DNA from 2 places in the Paenibacillus sp. J31R120 genome. Region 2 is predicted to be linked to the other one. Evidence: predicted binding sites of a transcription regulator. Region 2 holds the regulator's gene; the other holds the start of a gene.

Region 1 (3,153 bases), on a different contig from region 2:
CAGATCGTAGCTGCACTTATCTTTATCATTGCAGCGAGCACGGATGGTCTGGACGGTTATATTGCGCGCAAGAACAAAATCGTGACGAATCTTGGCAAGCTGCTTGACCCGCTGGCCGATAAGCTGCTGGTAGCAGCTGTGCTAATCTCGCTTGTAGAGATGGACAAGCTGAACGCGCTGATCGCCATCGTTATTATTAGCCGAGAGTTTGCTGTGACCGGCTTGCGTCAAATCGCATTGCTGGAAGGCTCCGTCATGGCCGCAAGTGCCTGGGGCAAATGGAAGACAGCCATTCAGATCACAATGATTATTGCGCTCTTGATCAACAATTTCCCGTTTGCGCTGATCGATTTTCCGTTCGATTTGATTGCAAGCTGGGCGGCTGCCATTATAACGGTCTATTCCGGCATTGATTATTTTGTGAAGAACAAGCATCTTATACCGGTTGAATAACCTGGTCTGGTTCGCTGTTTTCGGGCGAACAGGTTTAAGTCGAAAGAGAGCACTTTCCCATACCCGGGAGAGTGCTCTTCCTATCATGATTCATATCAGCCGCACGGCTGGAGAAGGGGGCAACGATGAAGGCGGAGATTATTGCGGTGGGGACGGAGCTGCTCCTTGGACAAATTGTAAATACGAATGCGCAGGCGATATCCCAGAAGCTCGCCGAGCTTGGCATTGATGTTTATTTCCAGACGGTGGTCGGGGATAATGCCGGCCGGTTAAGGCAGGCGATTGAAATCGGACGTGGACGCGCCGATCTGCTGTTGTTCACAGGAGGCCTGGGACCGACCCAGGACGATCTGACGAAAGATGTGCTGGCACAATACTTGAATCGCAATCTGATCATCCATGAGCCATCTATGGCTGTTATAGAAGAGATGTTCTCATCCAGAGGGATGGCGATGGTCGAGAGCAACCGCAGGCAAGCGCATATGATCGAAGGAAGCGAGCCGCTTCATAATTCGACCGGACTTGCGGTTGGGAACGCCCTGGAAGCGGACGGTACCCTGTATGTGCTGCTTCCCGGTCCGCCAAGAGAGATGAAGCCGATGCTGGAAGGACCGGCTCAGGACTGGATCTGTTCCATGCTGGGCGAGGAGGTGCCGTTGTTCTCGCGTCTGTTGAAGTTCGCCGGAATCGGCGAGTCCAATCTGGAGGCGAAGCTGCTGGACCTGATTGAAGGTCAGGAAGACCCCACCATCGCTCCATATGCGAAGGAAGGCGAGGTGTCGGTACGCGTCTCGACGAAGGCACGGACTTCCGCAGAGGCGGATAAGAAGATTGATGCCACCGTCGATGCGATTAAGGAACGCATCGGGGAGCATCTCTATGCCCAAACGGACATTCCAATCGAAGAGGCGATTATAAGGCTTCTCAGAAGCTCCAGACGCCGTCTGGCAAGCGCTGAGAGCTGCAGCGGCGGATTGTTCGCCGAGCTCGTCACGAACGTGCCTGGCAGCAGCGGAGAGTTCGTAGGAGGCGTTGTCACCTATACGAACGTCATGAAGAACAAGCTGCTCGGAATCCCGATGACCCAGCTTGAAGGCCCGGAGGCACCTGGGGCAATCAGCGAGTCTACGGCAGCTATGATGGCCGAGAACGTCCGGCTGATGTCCGATGCCGACTTCGGCGTTTCGCTGACCGGCGTAGCGGGACCTGCGGAATCGGAAGGCAAGCCTGTCGGACTCGTCTATTTCGCGGTAGCGGAGCGGGGCAAGGATCCGGTGGTCTATACGGCGAAGCTGAGCGGCGGTCGCTCTATGATCCGACTGCGCGCTGTGAAGGCGGCGCTGTACCGGCTCTGGCTTGCCCTGCAAGCATAAAAAGTGAAATTTTTGTTGTCAAATGTCGAGACAGACGATATAATTAGTCCTAATTACCGGAAGAACCGTGGCGAAGATTACTTTGCTGCGGTTTTTTTATGTCTTCTTCGCCGCTGGATGGGAGTGGAGGGGAGGGCGTGAGAACAAAAATTACGAATGTGTGTTCGAAAAAACTATTGGCAACCAGTCCGAAATAAGGTATCATACTAGTATAAATAGTGAAGGATGTGAGTGGGTTGGCGGATCGTCGCGCAGCATTAGATAACGCACTACGTCAAATTGAGAAGCAATTTGGCAAAGGCTCCATTATGAAATTGGGTGAATCGACACACATGCAGGTTGAGACCGTGCCTAGCGGCTCGCTTGCTCTAGATATCGCGCTCGGCATCGGCGGATTGCCGAGAGGCAGGGTAATTGAAGTATACGGACCGGAATCGTCAGGTAAGACGACCGTTGCCCTTCATGCCATTGCAGAAGTACAACGCATCGGCGGACAAGCCGCTTTCATCGACGCGGAGCACGCGCTGGATCCCCTTTATGCCAGCAAGCTGGGCGTCAACATTGACGAATTGCTGCTTTCGCAGCCGGATACGGGCGAGCAAGCCCTTGAGATCGCGGAAGCGCTTGTGCGAAGCGGCGCAGTCGATATTATCGTAATTGACTCCGTTGCGGCGCTCGTGCCGAAGGCGGAGATCGAAGGCGACATGGGTGACTCTCACGTCGGCCTGCAGGCCCGTTTGATGTCGCAAGCGCTTCGGAAGCTGTCCGGCGCTATCTCGAAGTCGAAGACGATCGCTATCTTTATCAACCAGTTGCGTGAGAAGGTCGGCGTCATGTTCGGCAATCCGGAGACGACACCGGGCGGACGCGCACTTAAGTTCTATTCCAGCGTGCGTCTGGACGTACGTCGCATCGAGACGCTGAAACAAGGCAATGATATGGTCGGCAACCGTACCCGTATCAAGGTCGTGAAGAACAAGGTTGCGCCTCCGTTCAAGCAAGCCGAGATCGACATCATGTACGGTGAAGGCATCTCCAGGGAAGGCAGCTTGATTGATATCGGCGTAGAGCAGGATATTGTTCAGAAGAGCGGCGCCTGGTTCTCGTATAGCGGTGAACGTCTAGGCCAAGGACGTGAGAATGCCAAGCAATTTTTGAAAGATAACAAAGAGCTTGCGGCTGCAATCGAGAAGCAAATCCGGGAGGCCAGCAACCTGTCCGCAACCGCTACGCCAGCTAATTTCTCCGCTGATGAAGATGAGGACGATCTGGATTTCGACGAAGAATAATTGTATCGCGTTCGCCGCTCTCCATGGGGAGCGGCGAC
Region 2 (3,153 bases):
GATTGCCATTGTCGGGGACAACGGAGCGGGCAAGAGCACGCTGGCCAAATGCTTGCTTGGATTATACGCTCCGGACAAAGGCTCCATTGCAGTTGACGGGATAGCGTATGCGCATCTAACTTCCGACAGCCTTCGAAGCCGCATGAGCGCGATCTTTCAAGACTTTGTCCAGTTTCCCTTTCCCGTATGGGAGAATATTGGTTTAGGAGCAATCAGCGACCTGAGCAACCGGGACAAGCTTCAGACATCCAGCGAAGAAGCGAATACCGCTTCCTTTATCGATAAGCTGCCCCAGGGATGGGATACTGTCCTTGGTGTTCAATTCGACGGCGGCCATGAGCTGTCCTATGGTCAATGGCAGCGTATCGCGCTGAATCGGGCTTTCTACCGGGAGTTTGAGCTCATTGTATTGGACGAGCCTACTGCTTCGCTTGATCCCATGACCGAAGCGGCTATCTTTGAGAACCTGATGAAGTTAACGAGTGGCAAAACATCGGTTTTTATTACTCATCGGCTTGGCAGCTGCCGGTTTGCAGATCGTATTCTGGTGCTAAAGGATGGCCGTCTTGTGGAAGAGGGCCATCATGATGCATTAATGAGCCGGAATGGCGAGTACGCTGCGATGTTCCGCAAGCAAGCGGGCTGGTATACGAAGGAATGGGAGGAGCAGGCGCTTGGCGTGTAACCGCCGGTGCTGCTCCTTTTTCAGCTGGCCTCACGTCTTGCGATTAACGGCTGAAAATAGTTAAAAACTTCATGTGACACGAACGTATGTTTTGGATATAATGAGAACATACATTCGTTCAGGCGGTGATTGGCATGGAGAGATTTCTCGGAAAAGTTGTACAGCTCATCTACATCGACAGGAAGAGAAATGTATCGATTCGTGATGTGCGGATTATTTCGGTAAAGGGCAAGCAATTCAAAGCTTATTGCTACTCGGCTGGGGCTATGCGTATCTTTAATGAGGATCATGTGGTGGATGTGGAAGTCTCCAAACAAGCCGGTAAAGCGTAGCAGGAAGAGATACGGGTTAGTTTTGGCAAGACGGAGTCAGACATTGGTCTAGGGTACTTCAACTGAAAAAGGAAACCAAAAGAAAAACCCGCAAACATCGCGGGTTGATTCATTACGCTCGAAGATCCAAGTTTTGACCGAGATTAGGGTCGAGGCTCTTGCCGATCATGTCTGCCAGCTGTTGTCCTTGCTGTTCAGCTTGTCCTTTGGCGATGCTAAGCATCTTGATGCCTACGGATTGGGCCAGCTTTGATTGGCCTAATGCTATCGATAATGCGCCAATATCCAAGTTATACACCTCCTACTAGCTATATCGGCAACTGACCTGTAAGGATGAAGGTACGATTCGGCAGTGTGGTGAACGAAGGGTGGAGGATTTAAGATAATATCTTTTATAATAAAAGGCTGCTGGAATGAATCATTCATTCCAGCAGCCTTCTTCTTGTGTAAATTAGTGAATATCGCGGAACAATCCGATGACCTTGCCGAGAATCGTGACGTTCTTCAGGCGGATTGGCTCCATCGTAGCGTTCTCTGGCTGGAGACGGATATGATCCTTCTCCTTATAGAACGTCTTGACGGTTGCCTCATCATCCTCCGTCATTGCAACAACGATCTCGCCGTTGTTCGCCGTCTGCTGCTGGCGAACGATGACGTAGTCGCCATTATGTATGCCCGCTTCAATCATACTTTCGCCGATAACGTTAAGAATAAAGACCTTGCTGTCCCCCACATAATGGGAAGGAAGGGGGAAATAATCCTCTATGTTCTCCGTAGCCGTAATCGGAATGCCGGCGGTAACCTTGCCCACGATCGGCACTTGCGCGACTGGAAACGGAATGACGTTGTCATTGTCGTCTTGGTTCAGGATCTCGATAGCGCGAGGCTTGGTAGGGTCGCGGCGGATGAAGCCTTTCTTCTCCAGCCTGTCCAGATGGCCGTGAACGGTGGAACTGGACAGCAGACCAACGGCTTCTGCGATTTCCCGAACGGAGGGCGGGTAACCCTTCTCCCGAACTTCCTGCTTGATAAATTCAAGGATCGAATGTTGCCGTTTGGACAGCTTCGACACGTACATCATCTCCATTCTTCTTATTGTGTCAAATTATAACACAGAACCGAAGTTCGTACAAACATAAGTTCTTAAGCACAAAGGTTCGTATTTTAGTATCGAACTTTAGTGTATTCTAGCCAAATTAAAGTAGTTGAGTATATGTAATCAACTGTACCCGCAAAAAGCTAAATTGACGTCTTGTTTGAATAATCGGAAACTTTAACCAAGACTATGCAGCGTTAACAATGGTAGCACTCCGAGAGCGCTGAATTGTAAAAGATCGATGTACCTGATCGCAACATTTCAGCTTGAAACGCTCAAATAGATTGTTAGCCAGCAGTTTGAGCAACATTGATTGAAGAAACGCTATATGTCATGGCTCTCACGCCCTAATGGTGACTACCCCTTCATACTGCCAGAACAGGTCAAATTCGAACTGAGGATGATCGTCGTCGTATGTTGTATCTTGCTGATAACAACGACCTGCCTTGTATTGTCCCAACTTGTTGCTTAGTAGCACAAGAAGACGATACCTTCAATGACCCAATCTTATTCGACGAGGTGTGTCCAATGTTAGCAGGCATATGCTAGGCAAGAAGTTTGGTCCACTTCAGTTTGCCGACATATCCAATAGATTGCAACTCCCAATAGTCGTAGAAATCTTCGTCGCCAAAACCTACATAGCTGACTTTTCGTTCATCTAGATGCTTTAACGTCTGCATGGTAAATGGAAGGATATCACTAGAACTGCCTGTATTGCCTGATCGAAGCATGGCATTGATATGATGATTGACGCCAACAGAGGAGTCGTGCAGATTACCAAAAACGTTTCAACAGACGAATCCAAATCGAGAATAGCATGTTCGGGCAGTGTGGGAACGATGATGTCGAGAATCAGTTCCCTCAGCTTTGGTAGGAATGAATCCTGTGTCATGCCAAAACGGAGCAACTCCTATTGTGATAAGGAAGACGACCGCCTTGCCCATAACGGATTAAGGGATCCTGTCTAGCGATTTATAATGAAAGCTACGCTCACTGCAAAGCAGCCCCAAGACACTATTTCTATTTTTTTACAACCTCAC

Evidence for each region. The regulator LexA, encoded in region 2, represses DNA repair genes until DNA is damaged. The targets are predictions, from matches to a motif close to CGAACATATGTTCG.
Region 1: a site for LexA is predicted at 1,980-1,993, ahead of recA (recombinase RecA). Genes of this name have one in related genera too.

Annotation. Positions count from the first base shown of each region.
Region 1 covers NZ_JBWDNN010000001.1:946,139-949,291, forward strand. The annotation lists gene pgsA (CDP-diacylglycerol--glycerol-3-phosphate 3-phosphatidyltransferase) at 1-453, shown strand, start outside; gene AC0YNW_RS04375 (competence/damage-inducible protein A) at 579-1,826, shown strand; gene recA (recombinase RecA) at 2,063-3,115, shown strand.
Region 2 covers NZ_JBWDNN010000003.1:270,466-273,618, reverse strand. The annotation lists gene AC0YNW_RS13615 (ABC transporter ATP-binding protein) at 1-685, shown strand, start outside; gene AC0YNW_RS13610 (hypothetical protein) at 820-1,017, shown strand; gene AC0YNW_RS13605 (YjfB family protein) at 1,130-1,306, opposite strand; gene lexA (transcriptional repressor LexA) at 1,469-2,089, opposite strand.